Regions from separate parts of the Rhizobium sp. GR12 genome, predicted to be linked through region 1. Evidence: predicted binding sites of a transcription regulator. Region 1 holds the regulator's gene; each other region holds the start of a gene.

Region 1 (5,112 bases):
GGCAAGCGGCGAGTGGATCATCGTTCTGGAAGACGGCCGTTTCGCCGGAAAAGCCTGCGATATCGCCGATATTGTCGTCGTTTCCCGCAGAACCTCTTTTTCACAGTGCCGTTCGGGCGCGCTTCTGCTCAGCCGCGATATTTTGCGGCGTCTCGGTTCGGTGGAAATAGACTTCGCGGACAAGGCGCAGGCAGAAGTGGTTGGTCGGCTGCGCGCCGCAATCGCCGGAACGGACCGGCCCTGGAGCCGACATCGTTATTACGACTGGAAAAGTGGCCGTTTCGACCGCGATCTGCCGCAACCCGTCATCCGGCTGCTGGCGGCGTCGCAATGACCCCGCCAGCGCGGACAATCAAACCTTGACGCGCAGATCGGCGGTCACTTCGCCGGTCGCACCGATTTCCTGTTCATGTGACACATCGCGCCAAATCTCCTTCAAACCCGCCTCGTACCATTCCTGCATGGCGGGCAGGGCGAGCAGCCGGTCGCAATAGGTTTTCGCCGCAGGCGAAAGATCCGCGCCATAGCTCTGGAAACGGAATGCGACCGGGCAGAAGAAGGCGTCGACCGCGGTGAATTTCTGACCGGCAAGATACGGCCCGCCGAATTTTGAAAGACCTTCGCTCCACAGCACATCGATGCGCTTTATATCGGCCGCAAGCCCTGCATCGGCACCCTTCGGCTTTATCCTTATGCCGACCGACATGGGATAGAGATTGCGCAGCGAGAAAAAGCCCGCATGCATTTCGCTGGCCGCCGAACGCGACCATGCCCTTGCCTGTTTGTCGCTTGCCCAGACGCCCTGATGTCTTTCGGCAAGATATTCGGCGATCGAAAGCGATTCCCAAACGGTCACACCCTCATCGACCAGGCAGGGCACCTTGCCGGTTGGCGAAAACGTGGTGAAGGCGACGCCTTCGCCGAATGGAACGAGCTTTTCATCGAAGGCGATACCGAGCGTGCGCATCAACACCCACGGCCGCAGCGACCACGAGGAATAGTTCTTGTTGGCAATATAAAGATCGTACATGGCGTATCTCCCGGATATGAGGCGCATTTCTATACCTGCCGGCAGTCCATGGAATATCGAAAATAATCCATGGCTCCCATAAGCTGCATTGATGGATCGTAAGGTGAGGGCACGTGTGGCAGCGCCTCGCTAATATCACCACTCGGAGACGACGAAATATCACCACGCGGTGCGATGACGTAAATTCACATTTTGTCCGGGGTCTTGCGGAGGTTCCCCCGCAACGATTGCAGCCGACGGCATATACGCCGCTGCCCCACAGTAAAACAGAAGCATCGGTATCAAGGGTGGAACCAATTTCCAAAAGGCGTCAGGCGCCGATACAGTGGGTGTTGGACAACAACTCGTTTATCTCTGGATCACGCCCGTGCTCTAGAACAACTCACCCTTTCAGACAGACGCCACCCTCTAGATGACGCCTGTTGAAAACCGGAGCGCGTCCGGTTTCATCGGATCAATGGTAACGGCGGATGAGCCCGACCAGTTTGCCCTGGATTTTCACCCGGTCCGGTCCAAAAATACGGGTCTCATAAGCGGGGTTTGCCGCCTCCAGCGCAATGGAGGCTCCCTTGCGGCGGAAACGCTTCAGCGTCGCTTCCTCGTCATCCACCAGAGCCACAACGATGTCACCCGGATTGGCGGTGTTGCCATTGCGGATTATGACGGTATCGCCGTCGAAAATGCCGGCCTCGATCATCGAATCGCCCTTGACCTCAAGCGCGTAATGTTCACCCGTGCCCAGCATGTCTACAGGTACGGCCACATCGTGGGTGTTGTTCTGGATGGCGGAAATCGGCACGCCGGCGGCGATACGTCCCATCACGGGCACGCTGACGGCCCCGACGAGATCGTTGGCCGGCGCCCTGGTGGCAGGGGCCGGTTCCGGCGCCTTGGGTTTGCCGAGGCTGCCTTCGATGACGCTCGGCGAAAAGCCGCGCTGCGGCCTTGCACCCGGCGTATAAGCCTCGGGCAGCTTGATGACTTCCAGCGCTCGCGCCCTATTCGGTAGCCGACGAATGAAACCGCGCTCTTCGAGGGCGGTAATCAGCCGGTGGATGCCGGATTTCGAAGCAAGATCGAGTGCGTCCTTCATTTCATCGAAGGAGGGCGGCACGCCGGACTCTTTCATTCGTTCATGAATGAAGAGAAGCAATTCCTGCTGTTTGCGCGTGAGCATGAGGAAAACACCCTTTGGAATCGTCGTGGAAGTTGCGAAACAAATACAGAACGAACACTATATGTTCCATATGTGTTCTGCAATCCCCTAAAATTTCGTGAAGCTGCTATCTGTTGTCCTGATGATTTGCTTCATCGACCGCATTCGTGCTTTTCTTCGCATCGAACCGTTTCGGCATGGCCTTGCCGCAACGCCAGCAGGAAACCAGTCATGATGAAACCCTATCGCGTCGATCATCTCGTTCTGCCCGTGGAGGTCATCGGCGTTGCCGCAAAGCGTCTCTTAAGCCTTGGATTTACGGTAGCGCCAGAGGCTCTGCATCCCTTCGGGACCCGGAATAGCTGTGTTTTTTTCACCGATGGCACCTACTTGGAGCCACTCGCCATTGCTGACCCGGCTAAATATAATGCCTCGGCAGACAACGGAGATGTGTTCACCGGTAGGGATCGTGCTTTCCGGCAACGGGATGGTAGGGAAGGTTTTTCGGCCCTCGTCGCCCGCACGGACAATGCCCTTGCCGATCATGACAGGTTTGTGGCGGCCGGCGTATCGGCAGGTGAGGTCTTCGAATTTTCGCGGCCAGTCCAAATGCCTGACGGTTCGCAAGGCGAAGCTGCCTTCCGGCTGGCCTTTGCAGGGCAGGATGCCGCTTCGGATTTCTTTTTGTTCAGCTGCCAGCGCCTGAAGGCCCTTCCGGGCGACCGCTCGATGCTCGAGCGCCATGCCAACGGGGTTTACGGTTTGTCCGAGATCGTCCTGTCGTCCGGTCAAAAACCCGGCCCGATGCACCTGATCGAAACGGTGTTCGGCTGTGAGGGCAGGGTGTCTGCGGATGGAGACATCGTATCGGAAACCGGCAATGCACGGATCAGACTGACCGAAAAGGAGGATTTCGAGCCGGAGTTGAAGGATGGCTCTGAGGGATTGCGCGGTGCTGGCGTCGTCTTTTCGTCGCACGATCTTGCCGTGACAGAGGCGGTGCTTGCTGCTAATGGCGTGTCCTACGGAAAAGCGGACGCCCGTCTTGTGGTGCCTGCCGCGCCCGGTCAGGGCGTCACATTCTCCTTCGAGGAAAAATGATGAGCGTTACGAACAATCTCAAAGTCACTGCCGGAGACGGCACGGCCAAGGTTTCCTTTTCCAATACCGAGCGTTTTTCGCTGATCGCCGGTCCCTGCCAGATGGAAAGCCGCGAGCATGCCTTCATGATCGCTGGCGTCCTGAAGGAGCTTTGCGACAGCCTTGGGATAGGCCTCGTCTACAAGTCCTCCTTCGACAAGGCCAACCGCACCTCGCTTTCCGGCAAGCGCGGCATCGGCCTTGAGAATGCGATGCAGGTTTTCGCCGATCTCAAGAAGGAGTTCGGTTTTCCGGTCCTGACCGACATTCACACCGAGGAGCAATGTGCGATCGTCTCCGAAGTCGTGGATGTCTTGCAGATTCCGGCGTTCCTCAGCCGCCAGACGGACCTTCTCGTCGCCGCCGCCAAAACGGGCCGTGTCGTCAATGTCAAGAAGGGCCAGTTTCTGGCTCCCTGGGACATGAAGAACGTGCTTGCCAAGCTCAACGAAAGCGGCAATCCGAATGTGATGCTGTGTGAGCGCGGTGCGTCCTTCGGTTACAACACGCTGGTCTCGGATATGCGTTCCCTGCCGATCATGGCCTCGCTTGGCGCACCTGTCGTGTTCGACGCCACCCATTCGGTGCAGCAGCCGGGCGGGCAGGGCGGATCCACCGGCGGCCAGCGCGAATTCGTCGAGACTTTGGCGCGTGCGGCGGTGGCAGTCGGCGTGGCCGGTCTCTTCATCGAAACCCATGAAGACCCGGACAATGCGCCGTCAGACGGCCCCAACATGGTTCACCTGAAGGACATGCCGAAACTGCTCGAAAAGCTTCTGGCTTTCGACGCCATCGCGAAATCCTGAGTGGCAGGCGGCCATACGGGCGCCGTTTGTTCCAATCGATTTTAATGGCGGGCGCTTCGTTTCTACCGTCCGCTGTCATTGTAATTTCTTCGCCATCGTCTAAGACAGGCGACGGAAAATATCTGTTCCATTCCCAAGGGAGAGACCATGACTGCCATTACCGATATCATCGCGCGCGAAATTCTCGACAGCCGCGGCAACCCGACCGTTGAAGTCGATGTCTATCTCGAAGACGGCTCCATGGGCCGCGCCGCCGTTCCTTCCGGCGCCTCGACAGGCGCGCATGAGGCGGTTGAGCTGCGGGATGGCGGCAAGCGTTATCTCGGCAAGGGCGTGGAAAAGGCGGTCGAAGCCGTCAATACGGAAATCTTCGACGCAATCGGCGGTTTCGACGCTGAAAACCAGATCCAGATCGACCAGACGATGATCGCGCTTGACGGCACGCCGAACAAGTCGCGCATCGGCGCCAACGCCATCCTCGGCGTGTCGCTCGCAGTCGCCAAGGCTGCGGCCGAAGCCTCCGGCCTGCCGCTTTACCGTTATGTCGGTGGCCCGAACGCGCATCTTCTGCCGGTTCCGATGATGAACATCATCAATGGCGGCGCGCATGCCGACAACCCGATCGATTTCCAGGAATTCATGATCCTGCCGGTTGGCGCGGATAACATCCGTGAAGCCGTACGCATGGGTTCGGAAGTATTCCATACGCTGAAAAAAGAATTGTCCGCACAAGGCCACAACACCAATGTTGGCGACGAGGGCGGTTTTGCACCGGGTCTCGAAAGCGCACCGGCTGCGCTCGATTTCATCATGAAGTCGATCGAAAAGGCCGGTTACCGCCCGGGCGAAGACATGTTCATCGGCCTCGACTGCGCCTCGACCGAATTCTTCAAGGACGGAAAATACGTGCTTGAAGGCGAGGGCCGCACGCTGGAGCCGGGCGCGATGGCTGAATATCTGGCCGAACTGGTCGCGAAATA
Region 2 (5,112 bases), on a different contig from region 1:
ACCACGAATTTCGACGGGGTGTCGGCGACGGATTTCGCCACCAGTTCGCCGTCGATCGTGCGCGCGCGCGGGCCGCTTTCGCCATAACCGATCCGCTCGACCGCATGGCCGGAGCGCGTGCCCCAGTTATCGCGGGTGGCGTCGGACTTGTTGGCCTGGGCCCGTTTCCAGCCGGGGGTGGAATAATTGTTGGCGAAGGGTTCCGCCTTGTCGAAACGGGACTGACCGTAGCTGCCGCGCCCGCCATAACCGCCGTAATTGCTGTCGGATGCCGCGACATCCACATGGGCCGGCGGCAGTTCGTCCAGAAAACGCGAGGGCAGGGTGGATTGCCACAGCCCATGGATACGCCGGTTCGATACGAACCAGATATGGCAGAGCTTCTTGGCGCGGGTGATGCCGACATAGGCGAGGCGGCGTTCTTCCTCCAGACCGGAGCGGCCGCCTTCGTCCAGCGCGCGCTGGTGCGGGAACAGTCCTTCTTCCCAGCCGGGCAGGAAGACGGTGTCGAATTCCAGCCCCTTGGCGGAATGCAGCGTCATGATGGAAACCGCATCCAGCTCTGCATTCTGCTCGGCGTCCATCACCAGCGCGACGTGCTCGAGGAAGCCGCGCATGCTTTCGAAGACCTCCATCGAGCGGATGAGTTCTTTCAGGTTTTCCAGCCGGCCGGGCGCTTCAGCGCTCTTGTCGGCCTGCCACATGGCGGTATAGCCGCTTTCGTCGAGGATTTGCTCGGCAAGCGTGGTGTGTTCGGTGTTCTCCAGCAGGCCCTGCCAGCGGCGGAAATCCTGCACCACGTCGAACAGCGCCTTGCGCGCCTTCGGTTTCAGCTCGTCGGTCTCGATGATGTCGGTCGCCGCCGCCAGCATCGGAATGTCGCGGGCGCGGGCGTAGTCATGCAGATTGCGGATGGTCGTATCGCCAAGGCCACGCTTGGGGGTGTTGACGATACGCTCGAAGGCGAGATCGTCGGCCGGCTGGCAGACGAGCCGGAAATAGGCCATGGCATCGCGGATTTCGAGACGCTCATAGAATCGCGGACCGCCGATAACGCGGTAATTGAGGCCAAGCGTCACAAAGCGATCTTCGAACTCGCGCATCTGGAAGGAGGCGCGAACGAGGATGGCCATGTCGTTCAGCTTGTGGTTCTTGCGCTGAAGCTGCTCGATTTCCTCGCCGACGGCGCGGGCTTCCTCTTCGGAGTCCCATGCCGCATGCACCACCACCTTTTCGTCATCCGGGCTGCTCCGCTCGGTGAACAGGGTTTTACCGAGACGCCCTTCATTGTGGGCGATCAGATGGCCGGCGGTGCCGAGAATATGTTCGGTGGAACGGTAGTTGCGTTCAAGCTTGACGACCTTGGCGCCGGGGAAATCCTTGTCGAAGCGAAGGATGTTGTCCACTTCGGCACCGCGCCAGCCATAGATCGACTGGTCGTCGTCGCCCACGCAACAGACGTTTTGCGGCTCGCCTTTCGGGCGCTGGGCAAGAAGCCGCAGCCACATATATTGCGACGTATTGGTGTCCTGATATTCGTCGACCAGAATATAACGGAACTTCTGGTGATATTCCTTCAGAATATCGGCATGGCGGCGGAAGATGCTGATCGGGTGCAGCAGAAGATCGCCGAAATCGCAGGCGTTCAGCGTTTTCAGCCGTGCCTGATAGGCGGCGTAAAGCTCGCGGCCCTTGCCATTGGCGAAAGCGCGGGAATCGCCTTCCGGAATATCCGGCGGCGTCAGCCCCTTGTTCTTCCAGCCGTCGATCATGCCGGCAAACTGTTTGGCGGGCCAGCGCTTGTCATCAAGACCTTCGGCCTGAATGAGCTGTTTCAAAAGCCGTATCACGTCATCGGTATCGAGAATGGTGAAATCCGACCTCAGGCCGATGAGTTCGGCATGGCGACGCAGAAGCTTGACGCCGATGGAGTGGAAGGTGCCGAGCCACGGCATGCCCTCGACTGCGCCGCCGACCAGAACGCCGATACGTTCCTTCATCTCGCGTGCCGCCTTGTTGGTGAAGGTCACGGCAAGGATCTGGCTGGGATAGGCGCGGCCGGTGGCCAGAATATGGGCGATGCGGGTGGTCAGAACGCGGGTCTTGCCGGTGCCGGCGCCCGCAAGCACTAGAACCGCGCCGTCCAGCGTTTCCACGGCTTCGCGCTGTTCCGGGTTGAGGCCGGAAAGATAGTCGGGGATCGGCCGCGCCTGATCGCGTGCCGCCATGGCGCGCGCGGCAATGCCAAGCCCGCCGCCGCTTGCCGCATCGGCATTGTTCGTCGCCTTGCGCGGCGCTTCGGGTTCCTCATCGAAGAACGGCATATCGTCAAAACTGTTGCTCATGCGGCCCAATGTAGTGATTCGGGATATAAAGGCCAGAACCGTGTTCTGCTTTTATTCCGGTATCGTCAGTCAAAACGCCTATTCCAAGGCGTTTTTTCGTCTCATGGCCGACTGTCGGCATCGAAAGCGGCATCCACCGGCAATTGCAGCGCCACGGCCAGCTGGTTGGTCTTGGCTGCAAGCGCGATGACCCGCAGCAGATCGGCATGCTGCTCGTCCGTCATGCCCTTGGCTTTGGCGGCTGCCGTGTGGGAGTGAGCGCAATAGGAGCAGCCATTGGTAACGGAAACGGCGATGTAGAGCATTTCCTTTACCACGGGATCGAGCACTGAGGGTGTGGCCATCACCGCCTTGACCTCGGCCCAGGTCTTTTCCAGAAGATCGGGATCGAAGGCGAGATAAAGCCACATATTGTTGATGAAATCCGATTTGCGCGTGGCACGGATATCGTCGAACACCGCCTTGATGCGGGGATTGGCTTCTGGATTTTCGGCTTTCGTTACGGTGCTCATGGCGTCCTCCGGTCACGGCTGTTTCCGTGGCAGAGTAGCGGATCGACAAATATTTGCGATAGAAATGGCCGTCGGGTACTTTCGACGACAATTCATCACAAATTACAATTATGTAAGAAACGGATTTGTGCGTTGCCTTCGTCAAGGCATGCGGGAATACTTCAAACGTTCCGCGAAGGTCTTTTTCGGGACGGATATGCTGTGCGGATTAACCGGAGAATTGTATGCGGGTCTGGAAACAGGTGGGTGTCTGTCTTGCCGTGGCGGGAACGGGGCTCTGTCTTTGGGGCTTTTATTCGCCCGAGGCCCGCAATTTGCTTGCCGGTATCGGGATCGGCAAAATGCCGGCCGGCGCTGTCGAGGTTGCCGCGACATCAGGCTCGCCATCCGGGCAAGGTGCGGGCGGCGCACGGCGCAACGGCAATGCGACCCTGGTGGTGATGACCCCGGTCAAAAAAGGCACGGTCAATGACAGGCTGAACGCCATCGGCAATGGTGAGGCGATCCAGTCGGTCGTCGTCATGCCGCAGACCTCCGGCACGCTTTCCGAAATTCGTGTTTCATCCGGCGCCCGCGTCGTGAAGGGGCAGGTGCTTGCGCGGCTCGATGACGAGGAGCAGGTGATCGAGCGGGACAAGGCGCAGGTCGCGCTCCGCAGCGCCGTCGAAAAATCGAATTCCTACAAGAACCTGAGATCCGTCTCCCGCCTTGATGTGCTGGACGCGCAGATTGCCGAGGAGGCCGCGAAACTCGCGCTGAGCACCGCCGAACTGAACCTCAGGCGTCGCGATATCGTCGCACCGATAGAGGGTGTGGCCGGTATCGTCGCCGCCAATATCGGCGACAACGTCACCACGCAATCGACCATCGTCAGCATCGACGACCGTTCCGAAATTCTGGTCAACTTCTGGGCCCCGGAACGGTTCGCAACTGCGATTACGGTTGGAATGCCGGTGGAAGCCACCTCGATTTCGCGCCCCGGCGAGACGTTCAAGGGCGAAGTCGAGGCTGTCGACAACCGTGTCGACGCGGCGAGCCGCACCATCCGCATCCGGGCGCGGCTCGGCAACGACAAGGACGAATTGCGGGCCGGCATGTCTTTCGGCGTCACCATGCGTTTTGCCGGGGAGACCTTCGCTTCGGTCGATCCGCTGGCCGTGCAATGGGATGCCGAAGGCTCCTATGTCTGGCGCGTGACCGACAATAAATCCGGCAAGGTGCGCGTGCAGATCGTGCAGCGCAATCCCGACGCCGTCCTCGTGAAGGCGGAACTGGCGGAGGGCGAGCAGGTCGTGACCGAAGGATTGCAGCGGGTGCGGGAAGGCGGCGTGGTCCGCGTCGCCAGCCAGCCGAAGCCCGAGGAGGTTGCCAGCCAATGACGACGCAGTCGCCTCCCGCTCAGGATTCCAAGCTCGCATTTACCGCATTGTTCGTTCGCCGCCCCATTCTAGCGGCGGTTCTCAATACCTTGCTTGTCGTCGCCGGCCTTGCCGCGCTGGTGGGTGTCGAAGTGCGTGAGCTGCCGGATGTGGACCGGCCGACCATCAGCGTCAGGACGACTTACGAGGGTGCTGCGCCCGAAACCATCGACCAGGAAGTGACGCAGACGATCGAGGGTGCGGTGGCGCGCGTCAGCGGCGTCAAATCCATCTCCTCCAACTCGCAGTTCGGCACCAGCCGCGTGACGATGGAGTTCGGCGACAACGTCGATATGGCCGTTGCCGCAAACGATGTCCGTGACGCTATCGGCCGCGTGACCAACCAGTTGCCTGACGATGCCGACGAACCGCAGATCATCAAGGCGGATTCCGACAGCCAGCCGATCATGCGCCTCGCCGTCACATCGTCCACGCTCAGCATGGAGGATCTGACCAAGCTGGTGGATGACGAGGTCATCGACCGCCTGGCCGCCGTCGATGGTGTTGCGGATGTGGAGCTTTATGGCGATCAGGAAAAGGTCTTCCGCGTCGATCTCAATCAGGCGGCGCTTGCCAGCCGTGGCTTGACTGTCACCGATGTCGCGAACGCTTTGGCCAGCGCTGCCCTTGATATGCCGGCGGGATCGCTGAAAAGCGCTACGCAGGACATCGTCGTGCGCGCCACGGCCAGCCTGACGAAGCCGGAGGATTTTTCGAACCTTCTCATCAAGAGCAATATCCGCCTGCGTGACGTTGCGACCGTCATGCTGGGCGCGGACGACGAATCCACCTCGCTGCGCTCCAACGGCGTGCAGGGTGTCGGTCTCGGCGTCATCC
Region 3 (5,112 bases), on a different contig from region 1:
GCACCCGGCGCAAAAGCCGTCCGGCGATGCGCGGCGTGCCGCGTGCGCGCCTCGCAATCTCGCGCGCGCCCCCGTCGGTCATGTTCAGCCCCATCAGCCGCGCCCCGCGCCGAACGATCAGTTCCAGTTCATCGACAGTGTAGAAGGCCAGCCGGACGGGAATACCGAAACGGTCGCGCAGCGGCGTCGTCAGAAGGCCGAGACGCGTGGTCGCGGCAACGAGGGTGAATTTGGAAAGGTCGATCTTCACCGAACGGGCCGCCGGCCCCTCCCCGATGATGAGGTCGAGCTGGAAATCCTCCATCGCCGGATAGAGAATTTCCTCGACTGCCGGGTTGAGACGGTGGATTTCATCGATGAAGAGCACGTCGCGCTCCTCGAGATTGGTTAGAAGTGCGGCGAGATCGCCCGCCTTGGCAATCACCGGTCCGGAGGTGGACCTGAAGTTGACGCCAAGCTCCTTGGCCATGATCTGCGCCAACGTGGTTTTGCCAAGGCCAGGCGGTCCCACGAACAACACATGATCCAGCGCCTCGCCGCGGTTCTTGGCGGCTTCGATAAATACCTTGAGATTGGCGCGGGCCTCCGCCTGGCCGGTAAAATCGTCCAGCGACTGCGGACGCATGGTGGTGTCAATATCTTCACCGCGCTTGTCCGCCGAAATCAGTCTGTCCGCATCGCTCATAGAGGGCATTCCATTGTTCTAAACCAATTCAAGAGATGGTCTTCGCCGCTATATCACGACTGTCGCACGAAGGCGCTTCACGAAATTCAGCATCGCACCCGGCTTCGTTCGCTTGCTGCGCGCAGCTTAGCGTGAAAGTTCGCGCAGGCCGAGCCGGATGAGTTTGGCACTGTCGCCGCCCTCCCCGCCATTCTTCAGCGCGGCGGCAACCGCATTTGCGGCCTGGTCGCGCGAATAACCGAGATTGGTGAGCGCGGAAACGGCATCCGCAACCGGCGCGGAGGCCACACCTTCGCCAAGCTCCTGCTTGAGCCCGATGGAAGCCGCAGCCTCTCCGGCAAAAGCAGGCGCCTTGTTGCGAAGTTCAGTGACGATGCGCACCGCCACTTTCGGCCCGACGCCCGGCGCACGCGAAATCATCACCTTGTCCTGTAGCGCTATCGCATTGGCGAGTTCGGAAGGGGACAGGGTGGACAGCATTGCCAGCGCTACTTTCGAGCCGACCCCCTGCACGCTCTGCAGCAGATTGAACCATTCCCGCTCAAGCGCCGACAGGAAACCGAACAGCTTCAGCTGGTCTTCGCGCACATAGGTTTCAATGAAGAGGACCACCGCTTCGCCAGCGGAGCCAATTTTCGAAAGTGTCCGGGCCGAGCAACTGGCCACGTAACAGACGCCGTGCACATCCACCAGCACGTAATCCGTGCCGATTTCCTCGATGGTGCCTTTAAGTTTTCCGATCATGATGCCGCCCGCTCAATGAGACTTCAAATATTCAACCGGCCGCCAAAAGCCGCGCCATCCTGTCGCCGCCGCGATTATGGGCGTGGCAAATTGCGATCGCCAAAGCGTCCGCCGCATCGTTACCCTTGAATTCGGCCTTCGGCATCAGGATTTTCAGCATCATGTGGATTTGCTGCTTTTCGCCGTGCCCCACGCCGATGACGGCCTTCTTGACCGCATTCGGCGCATATTCGAAGACAGGTAATCCCGCCCGCGCCGGAACCAGCATGGCGATGCCGCGCGCCTGACCGAGTTTCAGCGTGGCGACCGCATCCTTGTTCACGAAGGTCTGCTCCACCGCCGCCTCGTCGGGCTGATGGCTGTGTACGACGTCCGCCAGCCCGTCATGCAGCTGGCACAGCCGGGAGGCAAGGTCCATGTCGCCATCCGACGTCACGGTACCGGAGGCGACAAACCGAAGGCTGTTGCCGAGGGTTTCGATGACACCCCATCCGGTGCGCCGCAACCCGGGGTCGATACCGATGATTCGAATCGTCTTTTGCATGAGGCACCCTATCTTTTCGGTTGCGACCCTGCCAGCGATAAGTGAACAAAACGACAACATTGATCAAATTTGCAGTGCAGCATTTACCTCTGCTTAAACCGCGTACCGCATTGTTCCCGCACAAAATCAAAAAAGGGGAGCTGCGGACATGATGATCCACAGCACAATATTTTCGCCATATCAGCCGTCCGATGGCGCCGTGCATGCATGGCGCGGGAACTGATCCGGCATTGGGGGCTGCATCGGCCATGCTGAACCGTTTTCATTCCATATCCACCAAAGTGCTCGCGATCTTCCTTGCGCTGATGACGATCTCGACCGGGGCTCTCACGCTTCTCGGCTATCAAAGCAGCAGCGGCGTTCTGGAGGAACAGGCGTCGAAATCCATGGAAAGCATTCTCGTCTTCCGGGGCGATATGCTGCAGGAACGTCTTGAGCAGCTCGAAACGCAGGCGGTTTCCATCGCCAAGATCGAATCCCTGCAAATGGCGGTGGTTTCCATGCGCAGCGGCTGGGGCACGGTGCAGAAAAATTCCGGCGACGCAAAGGCGGAACTGCAACGCGTCTTCGTCAAGGAGAACCCCTTCGGCGAAAAGGAAAAGCTCATCAAGCCTGAAAACCCGAGCGGCTTTTATTATTCCACCCATGAAAAAACCCAGACGGATATCGGCGGCTATCTCAACGGAACTCCCTTCAGCGATGTTCTCTTCGTCGATCCCGCCGGCACGGTCTATTACTCCTATCTGAAAGGATCGGCTTTCGGGGAAACCGTCACGGGCGGCGCCTGGGCGGATAGCGGCCTCGGCACAGCCTTTGCCCGTGGGGCCGCTAGTGCCGAAAAAGCCGTGAACGACGTTGCGCAGACGAGTTTCTCCGGTCTGCGGATCGACGCCGCGACGAATGAGGCCGGCATCTATTTCGGCATTCCGGTTGTCAAATTCGGTGCGTTCAAGGGCATCGTCCTCTTCCGTGTCAAGCAAGAGGTCTTCGGCCATATACTCGCGAAAGGCATCGCCGCCGGCAGCTCCGAACAATCCGCGATCATTTCTGCCGACGGCAAGGTTCTGGGCGTGGATGGCAGCGGGCTCGTCAGCCTCGATCCGGTAATCTACGGCTTCCACGCGCAAGCGCTGAATGCGGCTGGCATGACGATTGCCAAGATCGACCGCCCGGACGGCGAGGCCAATGCCTATGCCCGTCCCTTCTCCTTTGCCGGTGAAAAATATCTCGCGGTGGAAAGCATGTTGCGCAGCGAGTTGAACGCGGGCTCCATCTCGATTGCCGGCACGCTTGCAGCGATCGGCCTTTGCGTCCTGGCCGCCATGTGTGCGGCAACAGCCTTTTTCGCGCGGCGTCTGTTCGCCCCGCTGGAAAAGCTTGCCGGACTGACCGGCGAGGTAGCGGCGGGCCGTCTCGACACCGAGATCGGCAATCAGGACCGCAAGGACGAAATCGGCCGCATGGCGCGTGCGCTGGGTAGTTTCCGCGAAAAGCTCATCTTGCAGCGGGAAATGGAAGCAACCGCATCGCGCACCCGCGAGGAAGCCGAAACGGCGCGCCGCGCACATCTTGCAGAACGGGAGGCTGAGGCAGGCACCCTGCAAATGGTCGTCCATTCTCTGGACGAAGGGCTGGATCGACTGGCAAACGGCAATCTTGCCTATCGCATTGAGACCGCCTTCCCCGAAGATCTCGAAAGCCTGCGCCACAACTTCAATACGGCGCTTGCGAGGCTCAGCGAGACCATGCAGGCCATTGGTAACAATTCCGCCGCAGTTCGCGGCGGTTCGGAGGAAATGCGGGTGGGTGCCGACCAGCTGGCGGAACGCACCGAGCGGCAGGCCGCTTCCATTACCGAGACGGCAAGCGCCATCAAGGCAATCACCGAAGCCGTCCGCGACCAGATCGAACGCGCCGAACAGGCGACACGGATCGCCCACGACGCGAGCACGGAGGCCACGGCCTCAGGCCGAGTCATGGAGCAGACCATCGCCGCCATGGAGGCAATCCAGACCTCATCGCGCCAGATCAACCAGATCATCGGCGTCATCGACGAAATCGCCTTCCAGACCAACCTTCTCGCCCTCAATGCGGGTGTCGAGGCCGCCCGCGCTGGCGACGCCGGCAGGGGCTTTGCCGTCGTGGCGCAGGAGGTGCGCGAACTGGCGCAACGCTCGGCCGCCGCCGCGAAAGAAATCACCAGCCTGCTGAAGCGCTCTACCCACGAAGTATCCACCGGTGTCGCGCTGGTCGAAAAGGCGGGCGCTTCGCTGACCGGCATCGGCCAGCATGTGCAGACCATCAGTTCCCGCATCGAGGAAATCATGGTTTCCACCCGCGAGGAGGCGCATACGCTTTCGGAAATCAACAGCACCGTCACCAGCCTCGACACCATGACCCAGCAGAACGCCGCCATGGTGGAGGAAACGACGGCCGCCATTCGCAATCTCGCCTCCGAAGCGGGAGAGATGGACGGCAGGCTCGGACAATTCGTGCTGGCACCCGACCGGCAACCGGCCGGGCATCGGGAAACCCGGCAGTTCCGGCGGGCGGGCTGAGAAAGCAAAAAGGGGGCCTCTTCTGAGGCCCCAATTTTTTTGAACCATCCTTCAATTCTGCGCGACTTCTCTGGTAAATCGGGAGACGCGCCTTACATCCGCATCAAAGACTTGAATTTGTGCAGGAGCGTCGGATGATACCCTTTTCCATTCTCGACCTTTCGCCGATTGGCGAAGGCGAGAGCGTCAGCGAGGCGCTTGAAAACTCCCGCCGCATGGCGATCAAAGCTGAAGACCACGGTTACAACCGCATCTGGCTTGCGGAACACCATGGCATGCCGGGTATTGCGAGCGCGGCGACATCGCTCGTCATCGCCCATGTGGGTGCGGCAACGAAACATATCCGTGTCGGTTCCGGCGGCATCATGCTGCCCAATCATTCCCCGCTCGTCATCGCCGAACAGTTCGGCACGCTTGCGGCGCTGCTGCCCGGCCGCGTCGATCTCGGTCTTGGCCGTGCGCCGGGAACCGACATGCGGACGGCAAGAGCACTGCGCCGTAACCTCGATGCCGGTGCGGAGAACTTCCCGCACGATATTATCGAACTCCAGCAATATCTCGGTCCGCCGCAGCAGGATCAG
Region 4 (5,112 bases), on a different contig from region 1:
TGGGTGATGCGCAGCTGATGATCGACCAGATCGGCGCGACCCGGACCTTCGTGGCGGAAAATGCAGCGCTTGAATTTCCGCTGGGTCGCGGCATGAACCTACAGCTCGCCGTCCCTTCCCTGCTGCCGATCCTGGCGCGGCTGGAGCGAGCCTCGATCGATCTTCTCCTGCCGCCGGAGGAAAAATGGTACAGGCGCGGCACCGTCGAAGTCGGCAACCGGCAATTCGTGGTCGCCGATCCGGACGGTTACCTGATCCGCCCGTTCGAAAGCCTCGGCGAACGCCCCTTCCGGTTCGGTTGAGCCGGCATGCTGCCTTTTCTCCCGCATGCTGTCATTTTCGACATGGACGGATTGCTGATCGAAAGTGAGGCGCTTTATCGCGACTCCTTTCTGGCGGCGTCAGATGAAGGCGGCCACGGAATGCGGGTCGAGACCTACCAGAAAGTCTGCGGCAGCCCGTGGGATGTCATCACCGGAACCATTTTCGCCGATTATGGCGCGGATTTTCCGATCGATAGCTTCCGCGATGCATGGCTCCGGCATCTTGCCGTGATGATGGCGGAAGGCGTGGCGCTGAAACCCGGCGTCATCGAAATCCTCGATCTTCTCGACCGGCTCGACATCCGCCGCGCCATCGCCACGTCCTCGCGGCACGATTCGGTCACGCGACACCTCGGCCCTTACGATCTTCTCAGACGTTTCGACACCATCGTCGCGCGCGGCGAGTATACCGACCCGAAGCCCTCGCCCATGCCCTATCTGACCGCCGCAAAGCGTCTCGACATCGATCCGGGCCTTTGCCTGGCGCTTGAGGATTCCTGGCACGGCGTCCGCTCCGCCTCCTCGGCGGGCATGATGACGATCATGGTGCCGGATGTCGCGCCGCCGACCGACGAAATGCGGGAGAAATGCATCGCCGTTTCAAGCGACCTTCATGCGGTGGCAAGCCTTTTGCGGTATGCACAGCCGTCAGCGGTGTGAAAGCGCGTCACATGCCTTTAGTCATTGGTCTTTATGGTGACGCGCATATCGGCTGACAGGCCGATGCTGTTCGAATTCATTGTCGGCGCATCCATAAACGGAGTGGTCATGCTGCTTGTCGCCGTGTCGCTCGCGACGCTTATACTGCTCGCCCTTTCCGCATTTCAGATTGTCCTTGTGGCGGGTGCGCCCCTCGGTCGCTTCGCCTGGGGCGGCGAGCACAGGGTCCTGCCCGCCACGCAACGCATTGCCAGCGTGGGATCTGTCGCGATCTATGCCCTTGCCGCATCTTTTCCGCTGCAAAAGGCGGGTTTCATCAGTCTCTGGCCGGCAGACTGGATCGAGCCCAGCATCTGGATCATCGCCTGCTATTTCGCGGTGAGCATCGGATTGAACGCAATGTCGCGAAGCCGTGCGGAGCGGCGGTACATGACGCCGGTAGCCGCCATTCTCGCAATTCTGTTCTTTATCGTCTCGTTCTCATAATCGCGGCAGTGGCAGGCAGCGCCAAGGTCGAATCTCATTCCACAAACTGTCATACCGACGGCGTAAAACGCCACTTGCGCTCTATCGATCCTTCGATATCCAGCCCCTTGTGGTGGGCCAGCAGCAGCACATGGCCTAGAAGATCGGCGGTTTCGTCGGCGAGATCGCGTTTCATCTCGTCTTCGCTTTTGCCTTTGCTGCGCCCCCGCCCCGTCAGGCGGTTCCAGGCCTGCGTGACCTCGCCGATCTCTTCCTGAAGCTTCAGCATGTACCAGTCGGGATCGCGGACGATCCCGTTTTCCTCGGCGTATTTTTGCGAGGCCTCTTCGAACTGGCGCATCATGACAGCAAGCATTTGTTCATCCTTTGTTCATGAGATACAACTCTAATCACGATTCTCCGGCGACGTCGACCCGAAAGGGCGCATACGACCGTGAACGGAAATTTCCGCGACAGGCGCCTGCATGCGGGATAGGAAAAGGCATTCGAAACCGTGCAGTCATCCATGTCTCAACTCGATTTTTTCTCGGCCCTCATCACCGCGCATAGCCCGTCGCTGCTTGCGATGTTTGCGGGCGCTGCCTTTCTCGCCGGCCTTGCCCGCGGCTTTTCCGGTTTCGGTGCAGCGCTCATCTTCATTCCGCTTGCCAGCGCCATCGTCGGGCCACGCGTTGCTTCGGCGGTTCTGCTGGTGGTGGACGGCGTCCTGACGCTCGGCATGATACCGCCCGCATGGCGCATGGCGGACCGGCGGGAAGTTTTCATCATGGCGGCTGGCGCGCTTGTCGGCGTGCCGATCGGCACCATCCTGCTTTCCAGCGGAGATCCCCTGACCCTGCGCTGGATCATCTCCGCCGTGGTGGTCGTGCTGCTGCTGTTTCTGGTTTCCGGCTGGCGTTACAGCGGTCGGCCGAAAACGCCGCTGACCCTGTTCACCGGGCTTATTGCCGGGCTTTTTTCAGGCGCTGCGCAACTGGGTGGTCCGCCCATCGTCGCCTATTGGCTTGGCGGCGCCCTCAAAGGGGCTTTCGTGCGCGCCAACGTCATTCTCTATTTCGCGATTTCGACGGTAATTTCCGCTGCCAGCTATTTTCTCGGTGGCCTTTTCACCGCCGATGTGCTGGTTTTTTTCCTGCTGGCCCTGCCGTTTTACGGGGCTGGTCTTTATGCCGGCGCGCGGCTGCACGGGCTCGCCGACGAAGCCGCATTCCGGCGCATCTGCTATGGCCTGATCGCCATTTCCGCCATCATCGGCCTGCCGCTGTTCGATGCGCTGCTGAAATAGGCGGGCCGAGAACGACCCGCCCTCCGCCGCCTTCACGGATACATGCGAACCTTGGACCAGGGCTCATCCGGCGTCTCGCGACGGAATTCGACGCGGTCGTGCAGGCGGAACTTGCGGTCGTGCCAGAACTCGATGCTGACGGGGCGAATGCGGAAACCGGACCAGTAGGACGGGCGGGGAATTTCACCGATCGCATATCTGGCGGTATATTCGGCAACGGCCTTTTCCAGCGCGAAACGGCCTTCCAGCGGCCGCGACTGCTTCGACGCCCAGGCGCCGATGCGGCTGCCGCGCGGGCGTGAGGCGTAATAGGCGTCCGCCTCCGCATCGCTGACGATCTCCACCTCGCCGCGCAGACGCACCTGCCGTCGCAGGCTTTTCCAGTGGAAACACATGGCCGCCTTTTTCTGGCCCAGAATCTCGCGTCCCTTCTGGCTTTCGAAATTCGTGTAGAAAACGAAGCCGCGATCATCCACGTCTTTCAGCAGCACCATGCGCACATTCGGCAGACCGTTTTCATCGACGGTTGCCAGCGCAACCGCGTTCGGATCGTTGATTTCGGAAGCCGTCGCATCCTTCAGCCACTCGGCAAAAAGTGTGAACGGTTCATTTTCTTCCGTGAAGTCACTGGATGTTAACCCCGTTTCCGACATATTGACTAAAATACTCCCGAGCTGATTTGGACCCCAGAGATGATCTCTGGTGAAAGATGGTGACCGTCATAGCAAAGTCGAACAGTCGAACAAAGGGCCTCCTTTCGTCGATAGCGGAAGTTTCCGCCATCGTGTCATTGCTCGTTGTGCTGAGCGGTTGCGTCAGCCTCGATCTGTTCGGCGGCGATAAAATCGACCGCACGCTTTCCACCGCTTCCGTTCCCAACCAGCCGAACAATGGCCAGCAGACGGACGACGCGACGATCCGCAACGCGGTAACATCGGCCGATCTTACCAAGCTTGCCGACCAGCCGCTGCCCTGGGCCAATGCCGCAACCGGCAGCGCCGGCGTCGTCACCACCATTCACGAAGACAGATCCAGCGGTTTCGTCTGCCGCGATTTCAGGACGACGCGCCACTCCTTCGAGGGCATTGCGAGCTATGCGGGACAGGCCTGCCTGTCGGAAACCGGCGAATGGTTACTCACCCGCTTCGAGCAGAAATAAACTGTTTACCCTGGTACAGGGAATAAAGCCTGCCGCACGGCAGCGCGCAGTCCCCGTAAAGAACTGATTAGCAACTTATTGCAACAGTCGACGTTGAGTAAACCGAGGGCGTGCTGGCGAATGATCGCGGGCATCCCTTTTCGGAGGGGTTTGTTTCAGGATTGCGCCATGAGCGGCAGCACACGCCTGAGCCAACGTAACTGGTGTTTCGCATGCGCGATCCGTATTCCATCCTCGGCGTGAAACGTGACGCCCGCCACGAGGACATCAAAGCCGCCTGGCGCACGAAGGCGAAAACCGTCCATCCGGACGCCAATCGCGACGATCCCGACGCATCGGCGCGATTCGCCGAGGTGGGGCAGGCTTATGATCTTCTGAAAGACCCGAAAAAACGCGATCTTTACGATCAGGCCCGCAAGGCGGCCGAGAAAAAGCAGCGCGGCGAAACCATCATGCAGCAGCGGGAGGCGGCACGCGAGGCCGCCGAACGCGCCAAGGTCGCTGAAAGACTGATGGAGGAACTGGCCCGCGCGGATGCCCGCAACAGGGCGCAGACCGGCCAGAAAACCGACGGCCGGCCGGAAACGGCCGAGGATATCGTCGAGCGGATTTTTGGCGCCGAGGCGCAGAACGACCCCAAGGTGCAGCAGGCGGCGGAAGCGGCGAAAGCTGCGGCCAGCGGCGCAAGAGGCTATATGCCGGGCGCCGGCGAAACCGGACAGCCCGGTGCCGCCGACGACAAATCCGCCCCCGCCTCGCTTGCCACCAATCTCTTCAGCGCGCTCGTGCGCCGCTTCCGTCCTGCCCAGCCGGCGCCGGAAAAGGCGCCTGATATCACGGCGGAAGCCACCGTCACGGTCGCCGACCTTCTGGAACGCAAATGGGTGACCGTAGCACTTGGTGAAGAACGCGACGCCCGTTTCCAGCTCGAGCCCGGAATGACCGAGGGCCATGTGGTGCGGCTGAAGGGACAGGGGCTGAAACTTCCCGGCATGGCGCGCGGCGATCTTTCCGTGACATTGCTGGCGGCGCGCGACGACGCCTTTTCCCTTCGCGGTTTCGATATTCATACGACGTTGCCGATCTCGCTCAGTGATGCGGTTCTGGGTTGCGAAACGAAGGTTGGGACGCCGCTTGGCGAGGAAACCGTTACCATTCCGGCCTGGTCCGGCTCTGATCGGGTGCTCAGACTTGCCGGC

Evidence for each region. The regulator LexA, encoded in region 1, represses DNA repair genes until DNA is damaged. The targets are predictions, from matches to a motif close to TGTTCNNNNTGTGTTCNG.
Region 2: a site for LexA is predicted at 2,387-2,404, ahead of QSK43_RS05480 (ATP-dependent helicase). Genes of this name have one in related genera too.
Region 3: a site for LexA is predicted at 2,015-2,032, ahead of ruvC (crossover junction endodeoxyribonuclease RuvC). Genes of this name have one in related genera too.
Region 4: a site for LexA is predicted at 1,826-1,843, ahead of QSK43_RS24660 (MazG nucleotide pyrophosphohydrolase domain-containing protein). Genes of this name have one in related genera too.

What each region holds. Positions count from the first base shown of each region.
Region 1 covers NZ_JASXTH010000005.1:332,315-337,426, forward strand. The annotation lists gene QSK43_RS11355 (ComEC/Rec2 family competence protein) at 1-334, shown strand, start outside; gene QSK43_RS11360 (glutathione S-transferase family protein) at 353-1,030, opposite strand; gene lexA (transcriptional repressor LexA) at 1,485-2,207, opposite strand; gene QSK43_RS11370 (VOC family protein) at 2,418-3,287, shown strand; gene kdsA (3-deoxy-8-phosphooctulonate synthase) at 3,287-4,132, shown strand; gene eno (phosphopyruvate hydratase) at 4,280-5,112, shown strand, end outside.
Region 2 covers NZ_JASXTH010000002.1:508,800-513,911, reverse strand. The annotation lists gene QSK43_RS05480 (ATP-dependent helicase) at 1-2,345, opposite strand, end outside; gene QSK43_RS05475 (carboxymuconolactone decarboxylase family protein) at 2,447-2,857, opposite strand; gene QSK43_RS05470 (efflux RND transporter periplasmic adaptor subunit) at 3,082-4,236, shown strand; gene QSK43_RS05465 (efflux RND transporter permease subunit) at 4,233-5,112, shown strand, end outside.
Region 3 covers NZ_JASXTH010000010.1:156,002-161,113, reverse strand. The annotation lists gene ruvB (Holliday junction branch migration DNA helicase RuvB) at 1-685, opposite strand, end outside; gene ruvA (Holliday junction branch migration protein RuvA) at 812-1,429, opposite strand; gene ruvC (crossover junction endodeoxyribonuclease RuvC) at 1,461-1,973, opposite strand; gene QSK43_RS18495 (methyl-accepting chemotaxis protein) at 2,222-4,531, shown strand; gene QSK43_RS18490 (LLM class flavin-dependent oxidoreductase) at 4,666-5,112, shown strand, end outside.
Region 4 covers NZ_JASXTH010000019.1:5,022-10,133, reverse strand. The annotation lists gene QSK43_RS24675 (bleomycin resistance protein) at 1-302, shown strand, start outside; gene QSK43_RS24670 (HAD family hydrolase) at 309-983, shown strand; gene QSK43_RS24665 (hypothetical protein) at 1,092-1,469, shown strand; gene QSK43_RS24660 (MazG nucleotide pyrophosphohydrolase domain-containing protein) at 1,519-1,824, opposite strand; gene QSK43_RS24655 (sulfite exporter TauE/SafE family protein) at 1,975-2,754, shown strand; gene pdxH (pyridoxamine 5'-phosphate oxidase) at 2,787-3,407, opposite strand; gene QSK43_RS24645 (RT0821/Lpp0805 family surface protein) at 3,539-3,913, shown strand; gene QSK43_RS24640 (DnaJ C-terminal domain-containing protein) at 4,126-5,112, shown strand, end outside.